Regions from separate parts of the Aeromonas sp. MR16 genome, predicted to be linked through region 1. Evidence: predicted binding sites of a transcription regulator. Region 1 holds the regulator's gene; the other holds the start of a gene.
The links. Region 1 encodes LexA, which represses DNA repair genes until DNA is damaged. Its sites were predicted from a motif close to ANCTGTNTNNNNANACAGNT; they were not measured.
Positions count from the first base shown of each region.

Region 2: the regulator LexA is predicted to act here: its motif matches at 8,426-8,445, upstream of umuD (translesion error-prone DNA polymerase V autoproteolytic subunit).

Region 1 covers NZ_JAKZFK010000036.1:20,338-35,924, reverse strand. Annotated here, with positions in the region: gene elbB (isoprenoid biosynthesis glyoxalase ElbB) at 1-287, shown strand, start outside; gene MM194_RS19220 (cell division protein ZapB) at 357-566, opposite strand; gene MM194_RS19215 (hypothetical protein) at 813-2,093, opposite strand; gene cysE (serine O-acetyltransferase) at 2,100-2,879, opposite strand; gene MM194_RS19205 (cation diffusion facilitator family transporter) at 2,888-3,799, opposite strand; gene MM194_RS19200 (response regulator) at 3,886-4,578, shown strand; gene MM194_RS19195 (ATP-binding protein) at 4,581-5,930, shown strand; gene trmL (tRNA (uridine(34)/cytosine(34)/5-carboxymethylaminomethyluridine(34)-2'-O)-methyltransferase TrmL) at 6,000-6,464, shown strand; gene dinF (MATE family efflux transporter DinF) at 6,515-7,873, opposite strand; gene MM194_RS19180 (SCO family protein) at 7,896-8,522, opposite strand; gene MM194_RS19175 (hypothetical protein) at 8,740-9,030, opposite strand; gene lexA (transcriptional repressor LexA) at 9,458-10,084, opposite strand; gene plsB (glycerol-3-phosphate 1-O-acyltransferase PlsB) at 10,298-12,721, shown strand; gene ubiA (4-hydroxybenzoate octaprenyltransferase) at 12,855-13,718, opposite strand; gene MM194_RS19155 (chorismate lyase) at 13,715-14,266, opposite strand; gene MM194_RS19150 (flagellar basal body-associated protein FliL) at 14,412-14,846, shown strand; gene MM194_RS19145 (hypothetical protein) at 14,923-15,093, shown strand; gene MM194_RS19140 (DUF2799 domain-containing protein) at 15,146-15,484, opposite strand.
Region 2 covers NZ_JAKZFK010000016.1:78,726-94,312, forward strand. Annotated here, with positions in the region: gene suhB (inositol-1-monophosphatase) at 1-503, shown strand, start outside; gene MM194_RS13250 (OmpA family protein) at 717-1,592, opposite strand; gene rnt (ribonuclease T) at 1,823-2,485, shown strand; gene MM194_RS13260 (Na+/H+ antiporter family protein) at 2,759-4,081, shown strand; gene MM194_RS13265 (MFS transporter) at 4,162-5,367, opposite strand; gene MM194_RS13270 (LysR family transcriptional regulator) at 5,473-6,387, opposite strand; partial or broken gene MM194_RS13275 (IS3 family transposase) at 6,622-7,131, opposite strand; gene MM194_RS13280 (SOS response-associated peptidase family protein) at 7,653-8,291, opposite strand; gene umuD (translesion error-prone DNA polymerase V autoproteolytic subunit) at 8,446-8,874, shown strand; gene umuC (translesion error-prone DNA polymerase V subunit UmuC) at 8,877-10,151, shown strand; gene MM194_RS13295 (membrane protein) at 10,196-10,951, opposite strand; gene MM194_RS13300 (hypothetical protein) at 11,282-11,653, shown strand; gene MM194_RS13305 (phosphoethanolamine--lipid A transferase) at 11,773-13,437, opposite strand; gene MM194_RS13310 (ATP-dependent zinc protease) at 13,850-14,353, shown strand; gene MM194_RS13315 (phosphatase PAP2 family protein) at 14,486-15,016, shown strand; gene MM194_RS13320 (antitermination protein) at 15,197-15,587, opposite strand, start outside.

The DNA of each region.
Region 1 (15,587 bases):
GCCAGAGTTTCGCCAAAGCCCGCAAGCCGGCAGCCTATATCTGCATAGCGCCGGCCATGATCCCCCTCGTCTACGGTGCCGGCACCCTGGCCACCATAGGCACTGACGAGGGCACCGCCAATGCCATCGAGGCCATGGGTGGCAGTCATCTCAACTGCCCGGTCAGCGAGTTCGTGGTGGATCAGGAGCGTAAAGTCATCTCGACCCCCGCTTATATGCTGGCGAACAACATAGTGGAAGCGGCCGACGGCATCGAGAAGACGGTCAAACAGCTGCTCGCCATGTAAGGCACGGCCGGAAAACAAACGGGCCACTCATGGAGTGGCCCGTTTTCATTCTTGCCAGCAGAGACGGAATTAGATGGCTTCACCCATCTGATCCATCTTGCCCAGCAGGGCGCGCAGACGCTCTTGCCAGGCAACGTGCTCGTTGCGCAGCAGATGGTTCTCGTCTTGCAGCTTGCTGTTCTGCTCTTTCAGCTCGTCCAGCTCCATCTTCAGCAGGGAGATGTTGTCGACGGCGGATTGTACTTTGGATTCGAGTTGCTCAAGGACTTCTAGTGACATATGCATACCTGTTTGTTCAATTGCGATGCCCCACAGAGGGCGATTCAAGCGCGTGAAGCCAGCATACCCTGATGCGCTCGGCACAAACAAGACGGTGCGCCGTAAAATGCGCCTTCCCTGCCGGTATTGCTTAAATATGCGTCTATTTTTCTCGCAGGCAGCAGGAACACCGATTCGGGATGCCTGTGGCAGCACAATTGCGATATATAGCACGCTGCCAACCGGCGGCTCAAGCCGTCGTCGTCCTCATCCATGCAGGGCGATGAAGGCCCCCATCAACAGGCAGGCGACCCCGTACATCAGCAGGCCGTAGAGCAGATTCCAGCGCAGCAGCAAGCCGGCGCTCAGGTTGTAGCGTGACGCCAGCGCCAGGTTGGAACCGGACAGCGGGCTGGTGCCGGTGGCCAGCCCCCAGCCCAGCAGGAAACACATGCCGAGCAGACTGGGATCCGGCGAGAGCGGCCACAACAAGGGGGCCACCCCCGAGATACTGATGAGGGGATGCACCCCTATGATGGCCACCAGGAAGATCAGCAGCAGGGTCAGGCAGGCCTCCAGCCAGCCGAAGTGATTGAACAGCGGCAGGCCGTGGCCGCCCCCCATCTCCAGCACCGACAGGGAGCTGTTGATGCCCGCCGCCAGCAGGCCTGCCCCGAGGAACAACACCAGCTGACCCCCGATGGCGGGGAAGCGCTCCACCACTTGCCGCTTGAGGGCAGCCCCTCGCCCGACCCTTGGCATGAACAGCAGCGCCAGCAAGGGCGCCACCAGCGCGATCACAGCCAGTATGCTGAGACCGGGCCAGAGCCGGTTGATCAACAAGACCAGCAGCGCCAGGGTTACCGGCAGCCCCAGAGTCTGCAGGCGCAGCGGATAGCCCTCGAAATCGGCGACCCCGAGCCGCTCCACCTGCCAGGCCGTCAGCCCCATGGCCAGCAGGGCGCCGATGAGGCCAAACGGCAAGATGCTGGAAAGTTGCAGGCCCGGGGCATAGGTCAGCGCCACCGCCATGGCGACGAAGAAGGGAGACCAGAAGGCGGCCACGCAAAAGATCCGGCTCAGCACCATGATCTGGCGCCGCTCAAGGGTCCCGTTTTTCTCCAGTCGATCGCCGATGATAAACAGCACCGAGAGGTTGATGACGGCGCCGAGCAGGTTGAGGCTGGCCATGGTGCTCCACAGCCCCTTGCGGCCCGACCAGGAGCTGGTGCCGGTCAGCAGACCGGAGGTGGCGAGGTTGAGGGTGCTGACGGCGGCAAACATGGTGAGCATATTGATGTTGGGCAGCAGCCAGTCGCCGGGGCTGAGGCTGGCGCCGCGCCACCAGGAGAAGACGAGCAGCAGCGCTGCCGCGCCGTACAGGGCCAGTGCCTGACGCCGTGCGGCGCCCACCAGCCAGGGCCAGGTGAGCAAGGAGGCAGCCCAGGCGGCGATGGCCGCCGGCCAGGGGGAGAATCCGAAATAGAGATGCAGCAGGTTGAGCAGCCACATCCCCAGGATCAGAAAGCCTGACCAGCGCTTGACCATGAGCCCCTAGATGTTCTGGTTCATGTCGAAGGAGGGCTTGTCACACTCCGGTCGGCCCACGATCTTGGCCGGCACCCCGGCCACCGTGGTGTGGGGAGGCACCGGGTTGATCACCACGCTGCCGGCACCGATCTTGGCGCCCACGCCCACCTCGATGTTGCCGAGCACCTTGGCCCCCGCCCCGATCATGACCCCTTCCCGGATCTTGGGGTGACGATCACCACTCTCCTTGCCGGTCCCACCCAGGGTCACGCTCTGCAGGATGGAGACGTCGTCCTCTATCACCGCCGTCTCGCCGACCACGATGCCGGTGGCATGGTCAAACATGATGCCCTTGCCGATCCGCGCGGCCGGGTGCACATCGACCCCGAACACCACGGAAATCTGGTTTTGCAGATAGAGCGCCAGCGAGCGGCGCCCCTGGCGCCACAGCCAGTTGGCGACCCGATAACCCTGCAGGGCGTGGAAGCCTTTGAGGTAGAGCAGCGGCGTGGAGAAGAGGTCGACGGCGGGGTCACGGTCCTGCACGGCGCAGATGTCCGCGGCCACCATGTCCAGCAGCTCGGGCTCGCTGCGCAGGGCCAGCTCGATCACCTCACGCAGGGCGATGGCCGGCATGGTGGTGCTGTCGAGCTTGTTGGCAAGCTGGAAGCTGAGCGCCGAGCGCAGATCCCCGTGGTTGAGGATGGTGGAGTGGAAGAAGCTGGCCAGCATGGGCTCCTGGGCCGCCATGCTCTGCGCTTCTTGCTGAATTTTTTGCCACGTTTGGGCAACCAGATCGTCCATGTTGCAGCCTACTGTTGTTCGGGGTGAGGGCTTTGTTGTTCTTTGGTCAGCACCGAGATGGGGTCCATGTGAATGATCACATCCATCCGCTCAAATGACTGGCGCACGGCCAGTTCAGCCTCGTCGGCTATCTGGTGGGCCTTGACCAAGGGAAGTTGATCGTCAAGCTCCAGATGCAGTTGCACGAAACGGGTGGACCCGGATTGGCGGGTACGCAGATCATGTACACCATGTACCCCCTCTACGGCACAACAGAGGGCCATTATTCTCGCTTGTTCTTCCGCTGGCAACTGACGATCGAGCAGGGCCTGCACCGATTCGTAGCCGATCTGAATGGCCCCCCACACCAGGAACAGGCCGATCAGGATGGCAAACAGGCCGTCTGCCCAGTACCAGCCCTGCCCCGCCAGCACCAGGGCCAGCAGCACGCCGGCGTTGAGCAGCAGATCGGAACGGTAGTGCAGCATATCGGCCTTGATGGCCACGCTGTTGGTCTTGCGGATGACCAAACCCTGGAAACTGACCAGCAGCAGGGTCAGCAGGATGGAGCCGCCGCTGACCCAGAGTCCGGCCTCGAGCCGCACTATGGGCACCTGGTTGAGCAGGGAGGAGATGCCGTGCATCACCAGCAGCAGGGCCGAGCCCGAGATGAAGGCCGACTGTATCAGCCCCGCCAGCGACTCCGCCTTGCCGTGGCCGAATCTATGCTCTTCGTCCGCCGGCGCCAGGGCATAGCGGATGGCCACCAGGTTGATGAGGGAGGCGCTCACATCCATGAAGGAGTCGGTGAGCGACGCCAGCAGGCTGGAGGAATCCGTCATCAGCCAAGCGATCAGCTTGCCGACGATAAGAAGGGTGGCGGTGGTGACCGCCGCCACGCTGGCCAGGGTCACCCAGCGAGAATATTGTTGATGGCTCAAAACCGGCTTTCCTCTGGCGCGTAAAAATCTATTATACCCTGACCCGAGCGTCAGTTTGGCGTGCAAAATCAACGGAGTGACCCCAGATGAACAGAATACTCCTGGTCGACGACGATCTCGAGCTGACCCAGTTGCTGACCGAGATCCTGACCCTGGAAGGCTTTGAGGTCACGGTCGCCGAGGATGGCGAGGAGGGATTGCAACGGCTGGCCGAGCAGACGTTCGATCTGGTGCTGCTGGATGTGATGATGCCCAGGCTCAACGGCTTCGCCATGCTGGCCAAGCTGCGCAAGCGCCATGAGACCCCGGTGCTGATGCTGACTGCCCGCGGTGACAGCCAGGACAGGGTGGACGGGCTGGAGGCCGGCGCCGATGACTACCTGGCCAAGCCGTTCGACGACAGGGAGCTGCTGGCCAGGGTACGCGCCATCCTGCGCCGCACCCAGAGCCTGCAACCCCAGCGCGGCGGCACCGACGAGCTGAGATTCATGGATCTGGTGCTGCAACCCGGCCTGCAACAGGCGCGCAGCGATGGCCAACTGCTGGACCTCACCGCCACCGAATTCGGCCTGCTGGAATGCCTGCTGCGCAGCCCTGGCCAGATCGTCAGTAAGAATCTGCTTTCTGAACAAGTACTTGGCAAGAAACTGGAGCCCTTCGATCGGGCCATCGACATGCACCTGAGCAACCTGCGCAAGAAGCTGCCGGAACGCAGCGATGGCCAGCCCCGCTTCAAGACGGTGCGTGGTCGAGGCTACCTCTGGCTGGAACAGGCATAACTATGAACCGTTCACTCGGTGGACTTTCAACCCAGATTTTCCTTTGGTTCTGGTTGATACTGCTACTGATGATGGCCGCAGTGGTCATACTGCCAACCCTGGACCCCCGCAATACCATCCCGCTCCCCGAGCACGAGGTCAGCCGGATGAACAACAACCTGCAGGCGCTGCAGCGGGGGGCGGATCCGAGCCAGGACTTCAACCTGTCCCAGGCGATGGAGGCCACGGGTCTGCTGCCGGTGGACAACGTCTATCTGCGCGATGCCAAGGGCCAGCTGCAGTTCACCGCCAAGCCCAACAAGTTTGTCATCCGCTTCATGGTGGACTCAGACAACCCGGCCAAGCCCATGCTGGGCAGCGAGCACAAGCGGGCCATCGCCGGCCCCTTCCTGATGCAGCACCATGGCCAGCCCTATCACGTCTACTTCGGCCTCAACGTCGAAAACTCCTACCTGTTCCTGTTTATCCAGATCCTGGATCACCCCATCCAGATCCTGGGCATCGCCATGCTGGTCAGCACCCCGCTCTGTCTGCTGCTGGCCTGGCGGCTGACCCGCCCCATACTGCAGCTGCAGCAGGCGGTCTCGCAACTGGCGCAGGGCAAGCTGGAGACCCGGATCCCCAACCTCGGCAGGCAGGATGAGATTGGCCAGCTGGCAGATCACGTCAGCTACATGGTGGATACCCTCAAGAACATGATCCAGAAGCAGAAGCAGCTGCTGTCCGACATCTCCCACGAGCTGCGCAGCCCCCTCACCCGCATCCAGCTGGCGCAGGCCTTGATCCGCCGCAAGCAGGGGGACAGCAGTGAGCTGGTACGGATCGAAACCGAGATCGGGCGACTCGACAAGCTGATCGGGGATCTGCTGGACTTGTCCCGGGTGCAGCAACATGTGGAGGCCCCCGTGCTGCTGCCGCTGGCGGAGCTGCTGGAGCCCATCCTGGACGACGCCATGTTCGAGGCAAACCAGAACGGCAAACAACTGCGCCTGCCTGCCCTGCCGACGGAATCGCTCATGATGCGGCCGGAGTTGCTGGCGCGGGCACTGGAAAATCCGCTGCGCAACGCCCTCAAGTATGCCCGCGAGTTCATCCAGGCGGACTGGTATCGGGAAGGGCGTATGTGGGTAATGACCATCCGGGATGATGGCCCGGGTGTGCCGGTGGAGCAGCAGGCACAGCTGTTCTTGCCGTTCTTCCGGGTCGATGATGCCCGCAACGCCAAGACGGGTGGCACCGGGCTGGGCCTCGCCATCGCCGCCGAGGCGATCCAGCAGCACGGAGGCACCATCAAGGCCAGCAGCAATCAGCCGACCGGGCTCATCATTACCATCCGCCTGCCCATCTCGTGAGGCTCCCCCTTTTCATCCCCGTGGGCGCTGGGTATGCTGGCGCCCTTATTGCGCCCTCAGGACCCCGCCATGCTCGACATAGTGCTCTATCAACCGGAAATTCCGCCCAATACCGGCAACATCATTCGCCTCTGCGCCAACACCGGCTACCGGTTGCACCTGATCGAGCCGCTGGGATTTGAGTGGGATGACAAGCGGGTGAAGCGGGCCGGGCTCGACTATCACGAGTTTGCCGAGGTGAAGCGCTGGCCGAGCTATGCCGACTTCCTGGCGGCGGTGGCACCGAGGCGGGTGTTTGCCTGTACCACCAAGGGTCGCCCCGCCCACTCGGCGGTCCAGTTCGCCCTGGGGGATGCCCTGCTGTTCGGCCCGGAGAGCCGCGGCTTGCCGGCCGAGATCATCGAGAGCCTGCCATTCGAGCAACGGCTGCGCATCCCCATGTTGCCCCAGAGCCGCAGCATGAATCTGGCCAATGCGGTCTCGGTCTTCGTGTATGAGAGCTGGCGCCAGTTTGGCTATGAGGGGTCCCTCTAGCCTCCGTCGGCGCTGCGCCTCTCAGAGGCGGCGCAGACCATGAGATCCCGTCAGGCGGGTTCCCGGCCTTGACCCAGCAGGCGGCCATCCCGCTCCAGTTGCCAGCATAGCCAGCCAAGGGTCAGGCCACGCCCCGCCATCAGGGCCGCCATCGCGGCCCACAGGGCGGAGATGCCCCACGACTGGCACAGCCACCAGACCGGGAAGAAACCGGCAAACACTGCCACCAGCATGCTGTTGCGCATCTCCCGGGCACGGGTCGCGCCGATGAAGACCCCATCCAGCAGGAAACACCAGACCGCCAGCAGCGGCATGGCCACCAGCCAGGGCAGCTGGCGGCTCGCCTCGGCGATCACCGCCGGGATGTCGGTGATATGGGTGATGAGCAGCTGCCCCCCCAATGCAAACGACAGCGTGAAGCCGAGGGCGATCAGCAGGGCCCAGCCCAGGTTGAGTACGATCGCCTCACGCAGTCCCTGCCGATCCCGACGCCCGATGGCGCGCCCCACCATGGCCTCCACCGCATAGGCGAAGCCATCCAGCCCGTAGGAGATGAGCATCAGGAAGTTGAGCAGCACCGCATTGGCGGCCACCGCCACATCCCCCAGTCTGGCCCCCTGCAACGTCATGAAGGCAAAACAGAGCTGCAGACAAAGAGAGCGGATGAAGATGTCCCGGTTCAGACCGAGCAGGCGCCGCAGCGCTGACCATTGCCACCAGCGCTGCCAGGCCCCCTGCCACACAGACAGGTGGCGCAGCCGGCGGCTCACCAGCCAGAGCCCGACCCCCAGCGCACTGTAATCCGCCAGCAGCGAGGCGGCGGCCACTCCTTTCACCTGCCAGCCCAGGCCCAGCACGAACCAGGTATCCAGCACCATGTTGACCAGGTTGCTCAGGATCAGCAGCAACATGGGGCTGCGGGCGTCCTGCATGCCCAGCAGCCAACCCATGATGACCAGGTTGCACAGGGCCGCCGGGGCGCTCCAGATCCGCACCGACACATATTCTGCGGCATAGCCCTGCACCTCGGGGGAGCCGCCGCTCAGCGCAATGAGGGCCGGCAGCAAGGGTAACACCAGCAGCAACAGCGCCATTCCCAGGCCGATCGCCAGCCCCAAGGCCCGCGCCAGGGTGTCCAGTTGCCCCTCGGCACTGCCAGCCCCGTAGGCCTGTGCGGTCAGCCCTGTGGTGGACATCCGCAGGAAGCCAAGCAGCCAGAACAGAAGATTGATGAGGGTCGCCCCGACCGAGACGCCGCCGAGAAACCAGGCCTGACCGAGATGACCGATCACCCAGGTATCCACCAGCCCGAGCAACGGGGTGGTGACGTTCGAGAACACCATCGGCAGGGCAAGTACAAACACGGCGCTGTGACGCCGGGGATCGCGCAACCAGTGCGGGATCAGCATGGGCAGGTCTCATTCCTGAGCATCACTGGTCGGCCAGCCGCACTATCCGCGCGAAGTCAGAGACCAGGGTTTTCATGGCCACGTGGGGCACCTGGCCAGGCTCCATCTGGGGGCGGAACACGGCCGTCAGCTTGCCCTCCGGGCTGATCAGCACGATCGAGGCCGAGTGGTCTACTAGGTAATCCTGGTTCCCGTGATCGACGATGGAGTAGACGAGACCAAGGTTGCGCACGAAGGGGAACAGCTGGTTGTGAGGGCCGGTGGCCGCCTTGAACTCTGGCTGGAAGAAACTGGTGTATTGCTTGAGTCGGGCACTGTCATCGCGCTGGGGATCCGCCGAGATGAAGGCCACCTGACTGCCAGGCGCTATGTGCTGCAGTTCCGGATAGACGGAGCGCAGATCCGCCAGCGTGGTCGGGCAGATGTCCGGGCAATAGGTGTAGCCGAGGAACAGGAAGGTCCAATGCCCGACCAGGTTGGCTGCGGTGAAGGGTTTGCCATCGCCGTCGGTGAGGGTGAAAGGATTGATATCCCGTCCCACCGGATAATAGTCGGCCTGCTCGGGTGGGGAAGGCTGGCTCCAGCTGTATGCAACCATCATGCTGCCGACCAGTAACAGAAACAGCAGGGGATAACGTGGTTTAATCATATAAAACAGAGCCTTGCTAGTCTAATCAGCCGTTGGGCGGGCCCGGTGGAGGTGCATTGTAACCCGGGCCCTCCTATCTCTGGCTACCCCGGAGTCCGGATATCGGGCACAAAGAGGCCCAACAAGGGGTGGTACTGGCCCTCAGTATTCATCGCAGATGGGAAAAAACAGAAGCCCCACATCAGGTGGGGCTCACACACAATGTTGGCTAAGTGGATCAGGGTCGCCGCCGGTGCTGCGCCTGAGGGCGCCGGGCCACGGCGTGCAGCGGAACGACGGGGGCCACCCAGGGTGCATTGGGCAATCCTATGTCGTGGTGGCGGCGAAACAGACGAACCAGGTGGACAATCTTGTCCTTGGGACACCCCAGCCAGATGGTCCAGCCATTCCCCTTGTGATAGACCCAGAGCGCATAAAACCACGTCATCCGACTGCCCTTGATGAACCGGGTGATGGAGGATGCGGGCGCTGCGGCCAGACCCGGATCCCATGGCGAGCTTGAAGCCATACCTGTCCTCCTTGCTCAACAGGCCACGTCAACTAGTGTCCTGCCAGGATGACAGGCAAAACACAGTCACGTACTGACTGAGTCGTTCCAGGTCATGGACTGCGAGCCCCCTGACGACTCTCCCTTCTACCCGACACCGCGTTGGCGGTGCCAGTGATGCATCCCTGCGACCTTATGCTGGCCGGTTCAGGCAACAACCCGGATCATGGCAGATCCCGTGGCCCGGTAACGGCGTACCGTGCCTCATCAAAGGATATATCCGAAATGCCAGCTGTGTGGCGGCACTCTCTTTAGTTGCGCTCTCTTTGCTGCTTTCTGTTGCGACAGAGGATGGCGACGAAAATGGTGGGTATCAGAGCTCGGGGCAAACAGCAGAAACGAAACGGCCTCCCAAAGGAGGCCGTCTATCAGAGCTCATGCCTGCATCTCACATCCAGTCGGCATTGCGGATCACGCCGACCGCCAGTCCCTCTATAGTCAGATGCTGGCTGGCGAGATCCACCTCGATGGGCGCGAGCTCTTCGTTCTCCGGCAGCAGCCACACCTGGCTGCCCTTGCGCTGGAAGCGCTTGACGGTGACATCCTCATCGAGGCGGGCGACCACGACCTGACCGTTGTGCACGTCCTGGGTCTTGTGCACCGCCAGCAGATCCCCATCCATGATGCCGATGTTCTTCATGCTCATTCCCTGTACCCGCAACAGGAAGTCTGCCCGCGGATGGAACAGGGCGGGATCCACCTGGTAGTGGCTCTCGATGTGCTCCTGGGCCAGGATAGGCTCACCGGCGGCCACCTTGCCGATCAGCGGCAAGCCGCTTTCTTCCGGTGCGGCTTCCTCTTCTTCGATCAGCAGACGGATGCCGCGGGAGGTACCGGGCATGATTTCGATGACCCCTTTCTTGGCCAGGGCCTTCAGATGTTCCTCGGCCGCATTGGCCGACTTGAAACCAAGCTTCTGGGCGATCTCGGCACGAGTCGGCGGCATACCGGTCTCGCTCATGTTCGCCTTGATAAGCTCCAGCACTTCAGCCTGGCGGGGAGTAAGGGGTTTCATAGCATGGGCACCTGTCTTTTTATACAGCACACTGGCAGTATATACAGTGCTGTGGCCAAGGCAAGGCGTTGCTGATATTTGTCGTGCCCTTGTCGCACTTCTTTCACAAAATGGCCCATCCTTGATCTGTAGCGCCACTCATCGTACCTCTCGGCGACAAGCCAGCGGTGATTTGTTATGCTCACGCCGCATTTTTTTGGAGAGCAGACACCCATGTCCATCGGACAGAAGATTTCCAGAGCCATTCTGCAATGGCCGGTCAGCGGCTTGGTCAACCACAAGAGCCTGCCGGAAAACCCCATCGCGGAACTGGATCTGGACCCGGCCAGACCCATTGTCTATGCCCTGAAGACCAGCTCGATCACCGATCTGATGACCCTGCAGCAGTGCTGCGAGGATCTCGGTCTGCCCGGCCCCTTCACGCCCCTTGAGCTGAATGGTCAGCTGCTGCCGCGCTACGTCTGCCTGGATCGGCCACCGCCCCTGTTTGGCAAACGCACCAAGCCGCTCCCCTTCCTGCAAGAATTTCATCAGCTGCTGGATCTGCACAAGCAGGATCCGGCGCTGGATATCCAGGTCGTGCCCGTCACCCTGTTCTGGGGCCGCGCCCCGGGTCGCGAAGGCGAAGAGGCCTCCGGCTGGAACATCATCAGCAGTCTGGCGCCGAACCGGCTCAAGAAGGCACTGATCGTTATCCTCAAGGGGCGCGAGAATCTGGTGCGCTTCTCCCCGCCGCTCTCCCTGCGTCATATGGCGGACAAGCACGGCACCGACGAGGCCATCGCCCACAAGCTGGCGCGGGTGGCGCGCATCCACTTCAGCCGTCAGCAGCTGGCCGCCACCGGCCCCAAGCTGCCGAACCGCAACCTGCTGTTCAAGCAGTTGCTGGATTCGAGCGTGATCCAGCAGGCCATCGAAGAAGAGGCCAGACGCGAGGGCATCAGCCTGGAGAAGGCCCAGAAGCGCGCCCACGGCTACATGGACGAGATCGCCTCCAACTTCTCCTTCCGGCTGATCCGCCTCGGCGAGACTTTCCTCGGCTGGCTGTGGAACAAGCTCTACCGCGGCCTGTCGGTCAATGGCGCAGAGCGGGTACGCCAGCTGGCGCAGGAAGGCCACGAGATCGTCTACGTGCCCTGCCATCGCAGCCACATGGACTACCTGCTGCTCTCCTACGTCATCTATCACCAGGGCATGGTGCCGCCCCACATAGCGGCCGGCATCAACCTCAACTTCTGGCCGGCGGGCCCCATCTTCCGCCACGGCGGCGCCTTCTTCATCCGCCGCACCTTCAAGGGCAACCCGCTCTACAGCACCGTATTTCGTGAATACCTGAACCTGCTGTTTGCCAAGGGCTACTCGGTGGAGTTCTTCACCGAAGGGGGTCGCTCGCGCACCGGCCGCCTGCTGCCGCCCAAGACCGGGATGCTGGCGATGACCCTGCAGGCCATGATGCGCGGGCTGGACAGGCCGGTGACCCTGGTGCCCGTCTATCTGGGCTACGAGCACGTGATGGAGGTGAACACCTACCACAACGAGCTCAAGGGCAGCCGCAAGGAGAAAGAGAGCTTCCTGCAGGTGCTCGGCATCCTGCGCAAGTTGCGCAACTATGGCCGTGGCTTCGTCAACTTCGGAGAGCCGCTGACCCTCAACAGCTACCTCGGCGAGCAGGTACCGCACTGGAAGGAGAGCATAGGCAAGGAAGAGCGCCCGGAGTGGATGGCCTCCACCGTCAATCAGCTGGCCGAGCTCTTGATGACCCGGATCAACGATGCCGCCGCCGTCAACGGCCTGACCCTGAGCGCCCTGGCCCTGCTGGCCGCCGAGCGCCATGCCCTGACCCGGGACGAGCTGCAGGCTCAACTCAACACCTATCTGGACCTGCTCAAGCAGGTGCCCTACAGCCCGCAGAGCACCCTGCCGGACGAAGACGCCAAGATCCTGCTGGATCAGGCCATGGAGCTCAACAAGTTCGAGGTGAGCGAGGACAAGCTCGGTCAGATAGTCAGCCTGGACCGCTATCAGGCGATCCTGCTGACCTACTACCGCAACAACATCCTGCACCTGTTCGCCCTGCCCTCCCTGGTGGCAGCCCTGATCGAGCGTTGCGAGGGGATCTCCCGCGGCGAGATCGTCGCCCGCTGCGTCGACATCTATCCGCTGCTCAAGACGGAGCTGTTCCTGCGCTACCAGGAGGACGAACTGCCGGCGCTGGTCGATGCCCTGCTGGCCGAACTGCAACGCCAGCAGCTCATCGAGGAGCGTGAGAGCGGCTACTGGGTCAACCCGGTCAATCAGATGCGCCTGCTGCTGCTGGCGGAGAGCATTCAGGAAACGCTGCAACGCTACGCCATCGTGCTGACCCGGGTGCTGGCCCAGCCCTATATCGAGGCGGAGCAGCTGGAGGCGGATGGCCTGATGATGGCGGAGCGCCTCGGCACCCTGCACGGCATCAACGCCCCCGAGTTCTTCGACCAGAAGCTGTTCAGCACCCTGATCCACTCCTTGCGCAGCGAAGGCTATCTGGATACGGGCTGCAAGCCGGATCTGGGCCGCTTCCAGGCGCTGGCCGACAACATAGTGCCGCTGCTCAGCACCAAGATCCGGCGCACCATCGAAGCGGGCAACCGGACTTGATGCCGTAACGAGGCAACCCTCATAGCCGCCGGCTGACAAGCAATAACTGGAAATAAAAAGGCCGCATCAAGATGCGGCCTTTTTCACAAATGTTGCTCACCCCGGGGTGAGCACGCGGTGGCGCCGCGCTGACTCAAAGGTAGTGACTCGCCACCCCCAGCAACACCAGCGCCCCCACGTAGTTGTTGTTAAGGAACGCCTTGAAGCAGGCTTCTCGCTGCCGCTCCCGGATCAGCCGCTGCTGATAGACGAACAGCGCCCCCGCCCCCAGCAAGCCCCAGTAGTAACCCGAGCCGAGCGCCATCAGCTGGCCCACCAGCAGCAGGATCAGCAGGGTCGCCAGCTGCAGCACGCCGATGATCCGCTTGTCCTGGCGACCGAACAGGATGGCGCTCGATTTCAGACCGAGCTTGAGGTCATCGTCCCTGTCCACCATGGCGTACTGGGTATCGTAGGCGATGGTCCACAGCAGGTTGGCGAGAAACAGCAGCCAGGCCACCGGAGGCAGCGCGTTGGCCTGGGCCGCGTAGGCCATGGGAATGGACCAGGAGAAGGCCATCCCCAGCACCAGCTGCGGTATGGGAATGAAGCGCTTCATGAAGGGGTAGCAGACCGCCAGCAACAGGCCGGCAAACGACAGGCCTATGGTGAGCGGGTTCAGGGTCAGCACCAGGCCGAACGAGATGAGGGCCAGCACGGCGAACAGCACCAGCACCTCGCGCGGCGCGACCTTGCCCATGGGCAGCGGCCGTCCGGCGGTGCGTTTCACGTGACCATCGAAGTTGCGATCCGCATAGTCATTGATGACGCAACCGGCGGAGCGCATCAGGAAGACCCCCACCACGAACACGATCAGGATCCAGGGATCCGGCAGGCCACCGGCCGCCAGCCAGAGTGCCCACAGGGTCGGCCACAGCAGCAGCAGGGTGCCGATGGGCTTGTCGATGCGGGCCAACTGCACATAGGCCAGTCCCCGCTCCTTGGTTAACAATTTCACTCCGGCTCCTTATTCGATGGCAGCGGGTTGGACGATAGCGAGGGCAGGAAGAGTTCGTGGACCAGCAAGGGCCACTGCCCCAGATAGAGACGGGAACGACGTCCCCAGACGATGGCGGCCGGACACCAGGGGTTGGCCAGGATTTCGAAACATGCCAGCAACAGATGATCTCGTTTTGCAGGCTCATGACAGAAGATACGTTCACCCAAAGGCTGTTCACCCAGATCATGTAAACCGCCCCCCTGCAATGCCGCCTCGGCAAACAGGGTCCAGCCCAGGATGGCCGGCCCGCCATCCCCGTGCAGTATCACTTCGCGGCACAGGCCCTGAGGGCACTCGGCCGCCACCAGCGCCTGCTCGTCTGCGCCGAGCGATACAGGGCGATTGCCCAGCAGTTGCACCGACAGCTGGCGATTGTAGCGACGCAGCCGACGAGTCATGGAATCGGCTTCCAGCAGCCAGGGACGCAGCGCCTCTGGGGGCTCGCACTGCTCGGGAGCCCGCCAGGGCGCGAGCTGGATGAGGGGAACAGTCAACTCGGACTTCACAGCTTCACCATCCGGAGATTTCCGTTGTCAGGTTAAAATCCGGTTTATTATCCGTAAATCAATGGAGAATTGTAAGAACATCCGTGCTTGACGGCCCCGATGACAGCATCAAAAATGGGGCACCCGTCGCTGCCGAGCCATCTAGATGAAGATCGCCAATGTTCTGCTGATGTTATCCCTGGGTTGTACCCTGTTGAATACCCACGCCTTCGCCAACGAGGAAGCGGCCGCCGGTCCGGCCTCCGCCGCCGTCCAGCCGGGATTCGCCTATCATGCGCTGGATCCGGACATCATCACCAATTACCTGGGAGATGGCAAAACCCTGGGCTATGTGCGAGTGACGGTAGAACTGATGGCTGAGAATGCCGCCGATCTCAAGCTGCTAGAGCAGCATGACCCCTTGATCCGCGACGCCATCATCCGCCTGATTGGCAGCAAGACCGGCGATCAGATCAAGTCACTGGTGAGCCGGGAAGAGTTGCGCAAGGAGTGCGAGAACCGGGTCAATGAGCTGCTGGTGAAGGAGACGGGCAAGAAGGCGGTACGCGAGCTCATCTTCACCAAGTATCTCTACCAGTAAAGCGGAATGAGCGCAGTGCCGACAGCGCACCCGGCTCATCTGATTTACCCCATTCGTTGTCGAGGGAGTCATCATCATGGGCCACAAGACGCTGTGTGAATGGCGCCGTAATGAGATCCCCTTCGAGCTCAAGGCGCTGCGCAAGATAGTAAAGAAGCCCAAATTCGTGTGTGGCAAGTGTGCCCGCAGCGCCAACGACAAACAGTATCTGTGCCAGCCGCTGCGGCTGAAGGGGAAGGAGGAGTAGGCCATCTGGTCCTCTCTCCCCGCCTCTGTCATTCCTGAGGAGGCCGGCCCTCTTATTGATCGGTCCAGCCCTGGCGGCCCTGCTCGAACAGGCGACGGGCCTGCACGTCATTGGGGCAGACGCCACGGTACTCCTCCCCGGATCGACCGGCCAGATAGAGGTGTTCGGGGCGACAGTACCAGGCCAGTCCTTTCTGACGACCCTGCTGCCACATGGCGACATCCACCTTGGTCCCGCACTGGGTCTGATGGAATTCCACCCGATCGGCGGTGAAGCCCAGCTTGCCGTCTCCCTCCCCCACATCGGCCCATACCTTCTCGCAGGGATCGTCCGAGTTGGAGACACAACCCCCGAGCAGGCCGGCACACAGCATGATGACGAGTAAGCGCATATTCATCCTTGAGCGTCCATGACGCTGGTTATCCGTCCTGCGGCGCGGCGAGGGTTCCTCCTCTCACAGCGCCATTTGAGCAGTTCATTCTAACCAGCCCGAC
Region 2 (15,587 bases), on a different contig from region 1:
TCTCCATCGCCCTGCGCGTCAAGGGCAAGACCGAACAAGCCGTCGTCTACGATCCGATCCGCGATGAGCTGTTTACCTCTACCCGTGGTAATGGCGCCCAGCTGAACGGCTACCGCATCCGTGTGGGCAAGGCCAAAGAGATGGCCGGCACCGTGCTGGCGACCGGTTTCCCGTTCAAGCAGAAGCACCACATCGAACCTTACCTGAAGATGTTCCAGAGCATGTTCATCGAGTGTGCCGACATCCGCCGTGCCGGTGCCCCTGCACTGGATCTGGCCTATGTGGCCGCCGGTCGCATCGACGGCTACTGGGAAATCGGCCTGAAGCCCTGGGAAAGCGCAGCCGGTGAGCTGCTGGCCAAGGAAGCCGGCGCCATCGTCACCGACTTCGTGGGTGGTCACAACTACGAGAACTCCGGCAACATCGTGGTCGCCAACCCGCGCGTCCTCAAAGAGATGCTCGGCAAGATCCGCGAGAACCTGCCGGAATCGTTGGCTAAATAACTGACCAGATAAGCCAGCGTTATCGTGAAAAAAATGCCAGTCGGCCCAGCCGACTGGCATTTTTTATACCCGTAAATCAGGGAGGAGGGACGACCACTATGGCAGGAGATGCGGGAGATGGCCCCTGGAATGCAGTGCAATATGTCACCACCGAAATATTTTACAACATAAGACGATACTAAAACGTGACAAGGCAGCAGGGTTCGCTGCCTATTAGATGGTGCCGTTGCGGCCCATGTTGATCACCACTCGCCGGTTCTTGGCACGGCCGCCTTCCGTCTCGTTGGAGGCCACGTGCTGCTTCTCGCCGTGCCCCTCCACCGAGATCTTGCCCTCCTCTATCCCTAGGTCCACGAACACCTGCTTGATGGCATCGGCGCGCTTCTCGGACAGTTTCTGGTTGGGCCAGCGCCCGCCGTAGCTGTCGCTGTAGGCGTCGATCACCACCACGTCGATACTCTTGTCCGCCTTCACGTAGTCACCGATCATCGCCAGCCGCCGCTTGGAGGCCGGTGACAGGGCATCGCTGTTCTTGTCGTAGGAGAGCACGCTGAAGGCGATGTCGTTGAAGCTGTAGGGCAGCAGACCGCTCAGGCAATCCATGAAGGCCTGGTATTTGACCCTGAAGTTGACCGAGGAGAGGGACACCCGCACCGGCCTGTCCTGGCGATACCAGTCGCGGTACTGGAAGGTCGGCATGCGCCCCCCCTCCAGCTCGTCCAGCATGGTCCAGGCGGTCTGTCCGGCCACCAGACCATCGAACTGCTGGTATAGCTGCAGCTGGCTGATCTCCCGGCCAGCCACGCCCGGTCGCCAGATGGGCGGCATGATGCCGAGGCTCACCCGCTGGGTGCGTGCCTGGGGGCGCTGCCCCTTCAATTCGAAGTCCAGGTTGATCTTGCGACCGGCGCGGCTGACGAAGGCCCCGGTCCCCCAGCGGGGAATGGGGTGCTCGAGGCGACATTCGATCTGGCTGTCCGAGGTCAACCGCCAGACGGATTGATCCAGGCCGGCACCAAATTCGGTGACCCCCGCCTGCAATTGCATACTCACGGATATGCTGACCAACCCTAACACCCAAGCATTCAACGGCTTGCCCTCCATACGATCTCGGATTAACTATCGGCAGGGGGCTGGCAAGCTTTAGCAACAAAGCGGGGAAAGTCGGGCATGGCCGCATCGGGCCCATCGCGGGGTCCCAAGACCCATGGTGCGGGCCGGCGGCATGGCGCTGGAATGAACCGCCTCATCGCGCGGGTGGGACAAGGCCGTGCTTTTTTGCCATAATGCGCGCCTTACTTTATGCCGACCGAGATACCATGACCGACGCCGTTCACACCCTCAAGGGCCGCTTTCGTGGCTTTTACCCCGTCGTCATCGATGTTGAAACCGCCGGGTTCAATGCCAGCACCGACGCCTTGCTGGAGATCGCCGCCTATACCCTCAAGATGGATGAGCAGGGCTGGCTCATGCCCGATCAGATCTTCCACTTTCATGTGGAGCCATTCGAAGGTGCCAACCTGGAGAAGGCCGCGCTGGAATTCACCGGCATCGACCCCTTCAATCCGCTGCGCGGGGCCGTCAGCGAGAAAGAGGCGCTGACCGAGATCTTCAAGGGGGTGCGCAAGGGCATGAAGGAGCAGGATTGCGGCCGGGCCATCATCGTCGCCCACAACGCCACCTTCGATCACGGTTTCGTGACCGCCGCCGCCGAGCGTGCCGGCCTCAAGCGCAATCCGTTCCACCCCTTCGCCACCTTCGATACCGCCGCCCTCTCGGGCCTGGCGTTGGGGCAGACGGTGCTGGCCAAGGCGTGTCAGAGCGCCCGCATTCCGTTTGACAATAAAGAGGCGCACTCCGCCCTCTATGACACCGAACGCACCACCGAGCTGTTCTGTCACATCGTCAATCGCTGGAAGAGTCTGGGTGGCTGGCCGCCGGCCAACCCGGATGAGATGCCCGCAGAGGAGGCGGATGCCTGAGGGCATCCAGACCCCGCCCAAACAGGCTGCCCCATGGCAGCCTGTTTGCTGTCTATCGGGGCAAAAAAGAGAGGCTGTGGCGACCAGGCTGGTTTGACCAGAAGCCAGTATTGGCGCGGCTGGCAGACCAAATCCCGGCGCCGATCAACTTTGTGCCACAAGATGCTGCCCGATAGCCTTTTTGCCTGATTTTTTACTAGACATTTGTCACGTTTTTCGCAAACTAGCTGCCTTTCAGAAGACAGACAGCAATACAAACTATAAGGAAAACAAATGAATCCTGTTGTTATCGCGGTGGCGCTGATGCTGGTGCTCAGCCTGCTGCGGATCAATGTGGTGGTCTCCCTCGCCATCGGCGCCATCGTCGGCGGCCTGATCGGCGGGCTCTCACTGGAGCATACCCTCAGCACCTTCACTGGTGGCCTGGGTGGTGGTGCCGAGATCGCCCTCTCCTACGCCATGCTGGGGGCCTTCGCGGTCGCCATCTCCCGCTCCGGGATCACCGATCTGCTGGCCCGCAAGGTGATAAGCCAGCTGGGGAAAGATGCCAGCAGCTCGCGCATCCTCTGGGTCAAGAGCCTGCTGCTCACCTCGGTGCTGGGGGTGTCCATCTCTTCCCAGAACCTGATCCCCGTGCACATCGCCTTCATTCCCATCCTGATCCCGCCGCTGTTGCACGTCATGGCCCAGATGCAGATCGATCGCCGTCAGGTGGCCTGCGTCATCACCTTCGGCCTGACCGCGACCTACATGCTGTTGCCGGTCGGCTTTGGTGGCATCTTCCTCAACAACATCCTGGCCAAGAACCTGATCGACAACGGCGTGCCGGTGGAGCACAGCCAGCTGCCGCTGGCCATGGCCATTCCGGTGCTCGGCATGTTCATCGGCCTGCTGATCGCGGTCTTCTTCAGCTATCGCAAGCCGCGCCAATATGATCTGGATAAGATCCTGGCCGCCGAGCCGGAGACGGTGGAGCTCAACCTCAACCACATCTGGGTGGCCCTGCTGGCCATCGCCGTGGCACTGGGGCTGCAGTTGATGACCAACAGCATCGTACTGGGTGCGCTGGCGGGCTTCGTCATCTTCACCTGTGGCGGCGTCATCAAGTTTCGCGAGAGCCAGGATGCCTTCACCCAGGGCGTGCGTATGATGTCCCTCATCGGTTTCATCATGATCTCCGCCGCCGGCTTCGCCGCCGTGATGAAAGAGACCCACGGGGTGGAGAGCCTGGTACAGGCCGTCTCCGGGGTGATCGGCGATCAGAAGGGCCTGGCCGCCTTCCTGATGCTGCTGGTGGGCCTGCTCATCACCATGGGGATAGGCTCCTCCTTCTCCACCGTGCCCATCATCGCCACCATCTATGTGCCGCTGTGCATCCACCTCGGTTTCTCCCCCCTGGCGACCATCGCCCTGGTGGGAACCGCCGGCGCACTGGGGGATGCGGGCTCCCCCGCCTCCGACTCGACCCTGGGCCCCACCTCGGGCCTCAATGCCGACGGTCAGCACGATCATATCTGGGACAGCGTGGTGCCCACCTTCATCCACTACAACATCCCGCTCATCATCTTCGGCTGGATTGCCGCCATGGTGCTCTGAGTCGGCGACAGTCACTGCATGCAAAAGGCGACCTCAGGGTCGCCTTTCTCGTCTCTGTGTCTCTGAAGTATCGTGCCGCCTCATGAGGCCGCCGAACTTGCTCCCTTGCTGGCCACCCCAAGGAGCAGCGCGAGCAAGGCCAGTACCAGTCCAACGCCGCTCACCCCGACCCAGTTCCCCTGTTGCCAGGCCAGCATGGCGAGGCTCGAGCCGAGCGTGCCCCCGAGGAACATGCCCGTCATGAACAGGGTGTTCACCCGCCCCCTCGCCTCCTCCCGCAGGCCGTAGATCAGTTGTTGATGGGCGATGAGGGCACTCTGTACCCCCAGATCCAGCAGTATGACCCCCAGAGCCAACCCGAGCAGGGAGTGCCATGCCTCGAAGCAGATCCAGGCCAGCACCACCAGCAAGGCTCCGACCAGCACCACTGCTCTCGCCCCCCGCCGGTCGGCCATCCGCCCAGCCAGCGGCGCGGCCACGACCCCTGCGACCCCGATCACCCCGAACAGGCCTGCGACCTCGGACCCGAGCCGGTATTCGGGAGCCGCGAGGTAGAAAGCCAGCACAGTCCAGAAGACGCTGAAGGAGGCAAACAGCAGGGCCTGGGTCAGGGTCGCCCGGCGCAGGCTGGGCTCCTCACGCCACAAGCCGATGAGCGAACGCAGCAGCCTGGCATAACTCAGGTTGGCGCGCGGCAAGCCAAGGGGGATCGTTCTGGCCATCAACAGCGCCCCCAACAGGGCCAATGGCACCCCGAGCCAGAACATGGCGCGCCAGCTGCCATAGGCCGTGATGACGCCCGCCAGGGTACGGCTGAGCAGGATCCCGCCGAGCAGCCCGCTCATCACGCTGCCGACCACGGCACCCCGTCTGGCGGGTGTTGCCAGGATCGCCGCCACCGGCACTATCTGCTGGGCCGCCGTGGCGCCTATGCCAAGCAGCACCGAGGCCAACATCAGCATACCGGGGCCGGTGGCCATGGCCGCCAGCAGGGAAGCCAGCGCGATCAGCACAAACTGCCCCACGATGAGCCAGCGACGCACCAGCACATCCCCGAGCGGCACCAGCAACAACAGGCCGGCGGCATAGCCGAGCTGGGTCAGCATGGCGATCATGGGAATGGCGGACTGGCCGGGAAAATCCTGCGCCATCACCGCCAGCATGGGCTGGTTGTAGTAGATGTTGGCCACCGCCAGGCCGCACGACAGCGCCATGGCGAAGATAAGCCCGGGGCTGAGCAGGGTTGCTGACGCCCTGGTTGGCTGGGTGGATAGAGATGCACTCATGTGGTTATCCTCATGGCTGATTGAACGCCGTGCCAGGCACGGTCTAGATGAGCACAGCCTAAACATGAGCGGGGCACGGCAGTAGCAGGCCCGGCGCGATAACAGCTATTCCAGAGGGGAATGGGCTGCCAGCTGTAGATCGGGCAGGCTGGCCACGAACGCCACGAAGGCGCGGGACTTGGCACTGAGCTGGCGACCGGCGGGAAACAGGGCCCACAGCTCGAGCCGGGGCAACTGCCAGTCGGCAAGGATGGGCACGACCTCCCCCCTGGCCAGCTCGGGAGCAAACATCCACTCGGAGCTGACGGCCAGCCCCATGCCCGCCAGCACGGCGGCGCGCATGCCCTCGGCGGCGGAGACCGTCAGTCGTCCGCGCCCGGCAAATGCGATCTGCTCCTCCCCCCGACAGAACAACCACTGCTGGCCCAGACCGGGTTTGGGGCTGTAGATCACCAAGTCATGCTCCTGCAGATCCTGGGGTGACGTCGGCATACCCCTGGCCGCCAGATAGGCCGGCGTGCCCAGAACCCGCCGCGCGCAGTGGGACAAGCGGCGGGCAACCAGCGCCGAGTCCGCCTGCTCCCCGAGCCGCAGGGCGACGTCGATCCCGGCCGAGATGAGATCGACGTTGCCATCGTCCAGCAGGATCTCGATCTCGAGCCCGGGATGAGCGCCCATAAATGCGGTCAGATGGGGGATGATGTGCAAACGGGCGAAGGTGACAGGGGCACTCACCCGCAGGCGACCGCTCAGCTCACCGCGGCACTGCGCCACCATGGCATCCGCCTCCCTGATGTCATCGAGGATCTGCCTGGCGCGCTGATAGTAGGCTTCTCCTGCCTCGGTCGGGGTCAGGCCACGGGTCGAGCGCAGCAAGAGCCGGCTGCCAAGCTGCGCCTCCAGCTGGGCTATCTGCTTGGACACCGCAGGCTGACCCAGGCTCAGCCGGCGGGCCACCGCCGAGAAGGATCCCGTCTCCACCGCCAGCACGAAGACCTCCATCGCCCCTAATCGATCCATCCGTCCATCCTCCGTCAATGCCGCTCACATGACGGCTTGCAGCCCACCGCCGACGCTCCAGTGGCACAAGGTAGCACCCTGCCCCCCATCGGCTCCACTCCTATACCATCAAGGCAGTGGCCAGAAGGGGGCGCGAGGAAACATCGGGCCGAACCGGTCAAAATCATCTTTTCACTTTAATGCGGTGTCTAGTCCTGAAATAGGTTTACACATTTTCGTCTAGCTTCACGTGACTCAGAACCCCCGATGTACCGCATCGGGGGTTCTGTATTTCAATGCCAAGTGAGGTCGCTCCAGGTTGTAAATATCCACCGCCTCACGCACCATCTCCCGCGCTTGCGCCAGGTCCTGCGGGCTTTGCAACAGCAACTCACCTTTCAAAATCCCGTTTACCCGCTCCGCCAGTGCATTCTGGTAACAGTCATAGCCATCCGTCATCGAGCATTTCACCCCGTACCGTTCATGCAATGACTGATACAACCCCGAGCAATACTGCACGCCGCGGTCCGAGTGATGGATAAGCTCCCCGCCGCCACATCGTTGCTTCAGTGCGTTCTTGAACGCCATCGCCACCGACTCGGCATGCATCCCCTCGTGCACGTGATGACCCACTATTTTGCGTGAGTAGGCATCCGTCACCAGGCTCAGGTACAGCGGCCCGCTCCTGGCTGGCAGATAGGTGATGTCGGCGACCCAGACTTGCTCCGGAGCCACCGGCGTGACCTGCTCCGACCCTGCCTTGAGTCAGCGAGTAATCGCGCGGTGTCCGTTTCACACCTTGTCCCATCGGGCTCTCCATTTATTGGGGGGAAAGGTGTAAACCATATTCAGGACGGGACACGGACATAAAAAAGGCCGCTCGATGACCGGCGTTTTTAATAAAATAAATGAATTTATTCAATCACTTACTCATCACATCAATTACAACCCCCCATATATACCCCCATTTGATTTTCTAGTGGTTAACTTCTGGTTTCAAACCGAGGGTCTACTGTTCCCTCGCGTGGAGATATTGTGAAAGGCTATTTTAGAGTGCAGGCGTAACAATCACTAAGGACCTGCCTGTATTGAAACAACCTGATAAACTCGCCTAGCCAAGAGTGACTCCTTTGGATCTTAGCTAGCTAATTGATGTTGAGCACACGCGCACACTTTCGTAATGCGAAGGCCGCAGGTTCGACTCCTGTTTCCGGCACCAGATACAGCAAGGCTCGTAGCGATGCGAGCCTTATTCATTTTTGAGGCGGGCTAACACTGAGCTAACGTCAGCCCCGGCGTACAAGTGGCATCGGCCCTCCCATCAACCGCTCAGCATGCTGCTGCATCAGATAGGTTCTCGCCAGTTCTGGGTCTTTGCACCCCAGCCAGGCGTCGTAGTCATCCGGCGACACAATGACCAGGCTACGCTTCTCGTCCCCTGGCTTGTGCATTCGCCGCAGCAGTGGGTGCGTGTCGGCATTGATGGTGAGCTGGGAGAAGCTGAAGGTGTAGCCCTGTTCCTCCTGCCATGCCCGCCAGATGCCGGCCACCGCGAAGGGCGTGCCGTCGGCCATGCTGATCCGCCAGCGCTCGGCCTTGCCGCTCTCGTAGCAGGGCTCGAAGAAGCAGGTCATGGGCACCAGGCAGAGATGCCCCTGCAGCCAGGCATGGCGGTAGGTCGGCTTTTCCCCTACCGTCTCGGCCCTGGCGTTCATCGTGGTGTAGTGCTTGTTGCCTGGCTGCACCTTCCTCTTCGGCACCAGCCCATAGCTGGCGATCAGCGCCTGTCGCCGGCCATCACGCTGGATCAGGATCGGAGCCTGATAGTCCTGCCACACCTCCTCCTTCCAGTCGAACCCAGGGTCATCAACCCCGAAGTATTCCACCAGCACCGCCTTGGTGGTCGGGATGTAGTTGATGCACATGTGCAGCCCCTCCGTCGTATGAGAGCCCAAACTCACCAGGTCGGCCTCTGCCAAGCATAATTGGCCGCGAACCCCCTTGCCTTGCCAAGACCCGATCGCCGACCAGTGATCTTTCCGGATCCCTCAGATAGAATAACTGTATGTTCATACAGTGATGATTGCCATGCTCTCCCACAACTCCGATGCACTCCTCATCGAGGTCCCTTTGTTCCTCACCCCTGCCGCCTGCGGGTTCCCCTCCCCGGCTCAGGACTATGTGGAACAGACCATCGACCTCAACCAACATTGCGTCTCCCACCCGGCAGCCACCTTCTATGTGCGAGCCAGCGGCCACAGCATGATCGGGGAAGGCATCAATGACGGCGACATGTTGATCATCGACCGCGCCATCACAGCTCGCCACGGCGACATCGTGCTGGCCTGCCTGGATGGTGAGTTCACCGTCAAGAAGCTGCAGGTGCAGCCCGTCCCCGCCCTGCTGCCAGGCAACCCCGACTTTCCGCCGATCTACCCGCAAGAAGGGCAGGAGCTGGATATCTTCGGCGTCGTCACCTTCGTCCTGCGCAAAACCCGGCGAGGGTAGCCATGCCAACCGCCATTGCCCTGGTCGACGTGAACAACTTCTATGCCTCCTGCGAGCGTCTGTTCCGCCCCGACCTCAGAGGAGTGCCGATAGTCGTGCTCTCCAACAACGATGGCTGCGTTGTGTCTCGCAGCCCAGAGGCCAAAGCACTGGGGATCAAGATGGCGGTGCCCTACTTCCAGATCCGCGAGCTCTACGAGGAGCAGGGAGGCATCTGGTTCAGCTCCAACTACGCCCTCTACGGCGACATGTCGAACCGGGTGATGACGACCCTGGAGAGCATGGCGCCGGCGGTGGAGGTCTACAGTATCGATGAAGCGTTCATCGAGCTCGGGGAGTTCTGGGCTGGCGACCTGATGGCCTATGGCCGCCAAGTTCGCGAGCGAGTGCAGCAATGGACCGGTCTCACCGTCGGAGTCGGCATCGGGCCCACCAAGACTCTCGCCAAGCTGGCGAACTACGCCGCCAAGAAGTGGCCGGCCACCGGCGGTGTGGTGGATCTGCGTGATGAGGGGCGCCGCGCCAAGCTGATGGCCATCACCCCGGTTGAGGAAGTCTGGGGGATCGGGCGCAAACTGACAGCCAAACTGACGGCCCAGGGCATCAACACTGTGGCTGACCTGGTAGTGGCCGACCCCAAGAGCCTGCGCCGTCAGTATGGCGTCGTCGTCGAGCGCACCGTGCAGGAGCTGCGGGGGATCCCCTGTGCCGAGCTGGAGCAATTGGTCCAGGCCAAGCAGCAGATCATCTGCAGCCGGAGCTTCGGCGAGCGCATCACCGACTTTGTCCCCATGCGGGAGGCACTGGCCGGCTACATGGAGCGGGCTGCCGAGAAGCTGCGGGCCGAGGGGCAACGGTGCCGCCACGTCACCCTCTTTATAAGGAGCAGCCCCTTATCGGAGCGGGAGACCTACTACGGCAACCAGATATCGACCCGGTTGCAGACCCCCACCTCAGATACCCGTGACCTGCTGGCACTGGTTGAACCGCTGCTGCGCCGGATCTGGCGGGATGATGTCCGCTATATGAAGGGGGGCGTCATGCTGGCCGATTTCACCCCGGTCAGCATGCACCAGGGAGATCTTTTCGCTGACCCGCAGCAGGATCCCCGCAGCGAGGCACTGATGCAGGTGATCGACAAGATTAACCAGGGGCGGCTGGGGAAAGTCTACTTTGCAGCAAGAGGGAGAGACCCCAGGGAATTGACGATGAAACGGGAGCAACTCAGCCCCCGCTATACCACCGATCTTGGGGAACTACCGGTGGTAAGGCGATAGTCCAAGCAGACATGGGCAGGCCTCTCTTTGCCTGTCCAGATCCATTATTGCCGCTGCCGTGTCGGTACGGATTGGTAAGCGACCAGTAGGAAGATGCACACAAAGAATACGAGGCTGGTGCTGGTAACGCCGAAGCCAAGGCCGCCATGTTTTTCGGATTGTGATAACCAGTCTCCGATGGAGGCGCCTAATGGGCGAGTCAAAACATAGACGATCCAAAATGACAGCACAGTGTTCATTTTTAACCGGTAATGGGCGAACGCCGTGGCGGCAATCAAGGAGCCAAATAGCACAGTGGTATTCATATAGCCGATATCCATCCCCTCAGAGACCCAATCCCCCGCCGCAGTCCCCAGGGCAAAGGTAACAAGGATGGCTGCCCAGTAAAAAAGCTCGCGTTTACGGCTATCAATGGCGCGGATAGACAATGTTTTTTCCTGTGCATACCAGATGCCGAAGGTGATCAATAGCACCACCGTAAAAACGCTGGTTGAAAGTGCCAATGGCACTCCCATTTGGTCGGTCAAATTATCTGTCACAAGAGTGCCAAAAATGCTTACCAGCACCACCGCCAACCAGTACTTCCAGGGAACGTAGTGCGCTGACGTCAGTTGTATCAGCAAAGTGGCGATCAGCATGCCCCCCATCAATACGGATGTCGTCGTTAGCCCCAGATGCAGGTTGAAGATCAGATAATCGGCCGCTGTTTCCCCCACGGTCGTCGACATCATCTTTATCAACCAAAAAATCAATGTGATCTCGGGTACCTTGTTGGCTGGATTATTGGTGTTGGTATACATAGTTCACCTGATCCTACGGTTAGACAAATAGCCCTTCATCACAGAGTGGGGGATATTCCTTAAGAGAGGATTAAGGCCCCAGATGAAAATCATATCTTGCTGATAACAGGGAATAATTGCGGAATGTGCGGAAGTTCTAATGGGTGTGAAATGAGTTACGTCCCCGCTATCCGAGGAACGATTGATATAGGGTGATAAGATCACACCGAGCACTCAATGAGGTCCGCCTAGTCCATCAGGATTCGGGAATCAATGCCGTGCCTGGCTTACACTGGATTAGGACGCTGTGGACGAAAACAGGCGACACTAGAGCAGTGCATGGAGAGCATGATGAAAGCGATACATACCGGCGTCATATTGTTCCTGTTGAGCACAGGGGCGCAGGCGAATGACAGCTTCAACAGCGAACTGAGCCACGCTATTGGGGGGGCCGCAATGGGGGCGGGGTTCACCGCCTTGTCCAATTACTATGGCTATTCGGCACATCGGGGATGGATCGGGTTTGGCATCTCAACCGGCATTGGGGTAGCCGGGGAGTTAATTGAACGCGCAACGGGAAAGGGGGACTTCTCTGCCCTTGATGCAGGGTCCAATGCGCTGGGGGCCGCGATAGGCGCCTTTATCACCGATCGCTGGATCCTGGCGCCCGTCCTGTTACCCGAGGAGCACTATGCGGGACTGATGACCAGCTACCGTTTCTGATGGGGGGTCAATTCAGACAGCAAAATAGGATGCCCCCCCTTCATACTCAGTCAGTGGTTACTGCTGTCAGCGATAGACCTCAACTGCCAGCAGTACCAAAACTCTTTGTGATAGTTGTGTCACGGCGCTATGGATGCTTGTGTGGTGGTGTTCTGCACACTCTGGGCGCGGCAGGGTTTGAACAGATCCAGCCCCCCCTCATAGACCTTGGTCTGCACATCCATAATGCCAAGCATGGAGTGGAACAAGTTATCGTGAGAGAAGCGCTTGCTGCCCGCCTCCTGCTGCAGACAATCCATGTTCAGCTGGCGATCTGCCTGAAACTGGGGAGAGAACCAGGTCAGCAGTGGCACCTTGGTTTGATCATCCGGTGCAAACTTGTAGGGGGTGCCGTGCAGATAGAGCCCCAGAGCGCCGAGTGATTCGCCATGATCCGACAGATAGACCAGCCCCACGTTGTACTGGCTCTCGAGCGTCTTGAGTTTGGCAATGAGCTGGGACAGCACCTTGTCAGTGTAACGGATGGTGTTGTCGTAAGTGTTGACCAGCTCCGCGTTGCTGCAGTTCTCGATATCACTACGCTGGCAGTCCGGAACAAAGAAGCGATCGGTGGTGGGGTAGCGGCGATAGTAGGTGGGCCCATGGCTACCTATCAGGTGAAACGCTACCAGCTTGTCGCCCTGCTTGCTCTTCATGTCGGCGATCTGCTGATCCAACCCCTGTAACAGCACCTCGTCGTAGCATGTGTCCCCGTCACAAAGAGCAGGGAATTGCTTGGGTTCGATTACGATGGTGGGCACATTCTTACAAGCCCCCTTGCAACCACTATTGTTATCCTTCCACAGCACGGACACCCCGGCATGTTGCAGCACATCCAGCACCCCATCCCGCGACTTGGCCAAGGTTTCATCATAGTCTCGTCGGGTCATGTTGGAGAACATGCAAGGCACGGAAACCGCAGTGGCGGTGCCACAAGCGCGGACGTCTTTGAAAGAGACCAGCCCCTGCTCTTGCGCAGTGAAATAGTTAGTCGGCTTCTCGTAACCGTTGAGAGAATAGTTCTTGCTACGTGCCGTCTCACCCAGCACCAGGAACATCAGAGTCGGCTTGTCACTCATGCTAACCACATGGGCATCGGTACCGAGTTGCAAATAGGGAGTCGGTGTCGTGAACAGGTTCCTCTTGACGTATTTGAAGAGGCCACTCACATAGTTGGCTGGCACGATTTCCTTGGAGAGAACGTTGTTGTTACGCCCGACAGAGGCGTAGTCCTGATAATAGAGTGCGGCAACTCCCATCAGAAACAACAGAGACATGGCAATCCCGCCAAGCCGCATGCCCAATCCCTTGTACCAAGGGCGCGGATATTCGATCTTTACCCACAACAGACACAGCGTTGGTAGCAAGCCGGTCAACAGGAACCAGGTCACCACGGAGAAATTGAGGTAGGAACTCGCCTCACTATGATTGGTCTCGAAGATGTTCTGCATCATGCCAGCATCGAAGATGACGCCATATCTCATCATTGCGTAGCTGACGATAGAGCCTGACAAGATTAACAGACAGAAAAAAGGTTTGAGCAGATAGCGAAAGGTGAACGGCAGAAACACGGCATTAAGCGCGGCCAGCAACACAAACGGAATCGAGAGAGCAAAGCCCACCTTGACATGCTCAAGCGCATGCAAAATCGTGTAGAAATGCAAGAAGATAGTACCGTTGAATACAAGTGCAAACAGCAATACCAACAACAGGTTAACCTTCATCACATCCAATGTGGGACGCATCCGTTTACTCCAAAAGCAATATTGAAATGGCAGCCCTGCATAGGAGCTCAGTTTTTGGCGCCCGGAATCGCCATCTTTTTCCGTAAAGACAAGCACTTTTACATCAATAACCGGACATATCGTGATTCTATTCAGGTAACCTTAAGGAAGAATTAAGCCAAGGCTCAATCAGGACAACCGCTGGAACACTCTAAAAAAGACCTCGATGAGTCGCCATAATAGGCTTCGTTAGAAGCCTGTCAAGCGGATACTACTGGCCCCCATTAAGCTGCTACCCCCTCCTATTGCCGACATGATTGTCGCAGCCTCCTCTTTAACACTTCAAATACATGCATGTTATTTTCATGAATCACCTTAAGCGTTCCTTAATAAACACGCCCTATAGTCAAAATTAATTAGAGGGTAGACGCACATGTCAAAACTCATACTTTCAGCTCTGCTGCTAATGGCTGCATCATTATCAGCGGCGGATAACACACAAGCTATCTACGGTTGGGTCGAGCACGGTATCATTTTGCCTAATTCAACCCCGCTAGAAATGAAGTTCGATACCGGAGCGAAATCATCCTCTGTTGATGCTAATGGCATCGAGCTGTATGAAAAAGACAATACACAATGGGTTAGATTTAACATTGACATAGAAGGTGGAAATTCAGATAAACCTAAGTCAGTTCCATATGACCTGCCCGTTATACGCAAAGTGAAGATCAGCGGTGCAGGTGGTGAGGTTCACAGAGTGGTTGTCTTAATGGATATCTGCATCGGCGGCCACTCCCTGAAGAAGGAAGAATTCACACTCGCCAACCGTAGCAACAAGAAATATCCCGTACTGATTGGACGCAGTACCTTGCAACACCTGGGAGCATTGGTTGATTCATCCAAAAAATTTATTCGAAATGGCAAGTGCAGCATCTGATGCACTCAAGCACCACCATTGAATAATATCCATAAAAATCAAATTCATTATTAATGATCACCCCCATGCCACATCACTTCCTGATATCGACCGAGGGGCTTGATCAATAAAAATAATAAAAGGGAGCTTTCTATGAAAAGGACATTGATATACGTCGCCATGATGGTAAGTCATGTCGGTTCCACACACGCAGCCAGTACGTTTGAAACTTATGGCGACATTGCACAATTTGCCATCCCCGCTATTGCAACAGGTATCTCCTGGTATAAAGGTGACTACGAGGGGATGAAAGAGCTAGGATTTGGCGTGCTCTCCACCACCGCAACGGTTGAAATATTAAAATTTAGCGTTGATGCTACTCGTCCAAATGGTTCCCCCCATAGTTTCCCCTCTGGACACACGGCATTAGCATTCAGTGGTGCCAGTTACTTGCAAATGCGTTATGGATGGAGTTATGGACTTCCAGCATATATTGCGGCGGGTGCAGTGGGCTGGTCGAGGGTAACATCGGATAATCATTATTGGCGTGATGTCATCGCCAGCGCAGTGATTGCCACTGGCTTTAGTTATGCTTTCACCAGCCCCTATGAGCAAAAGTTAGCCATATATCCCGGCTTGTTGGAAGACGGAGCCCAAGGAGTTTTAGTGAGCTTCCGATATTGAATGCCGATCAGAGATGCATAGAAACTACTGTTAAATACATTTCAATCCATCTGCTGATATCGTCGGAGCCCTCATCAGGAACAACCAGACCGCTTTTGCCAATCGATAACGTCTTAATTGATATATTGGCAGAGGCTCAAATGGCAGTGGAGGCCTCCCCTAGCACTGCCGGTGTCTGTGCTACTTCGTCACCTTCCTGTAGAACACCGCCACCTCGCTCTCCTGCACATGGCACCAGGCCAGCACCCCTTGATAGAGCGGGTACCACTGCCGCTCCCATTCCCCGCGGCTAAGCGTCCCAAGCAAGGGTTCGATAGCACGGCGCACCTGAGTGCCGGGGATGGGGCGCAGCCCGGTACCGCCACATCGCAGGCATACCTTGTCGACGGCCTTGCCGTGCAGGCGGCTCAGCTCCAGATCGCGGATCACCCCGCGCCCATGACAGAACTGCGGGTGGCAGGCCGCCCCGGGCGTGTCCACCGTGCGGCAATAGTGCTGCACCACCAGGACGGCGATCGCCTTCAGGGCCATCCCCTGGCCACGCTCCTTGATGGCCCCCACATACTTGGGC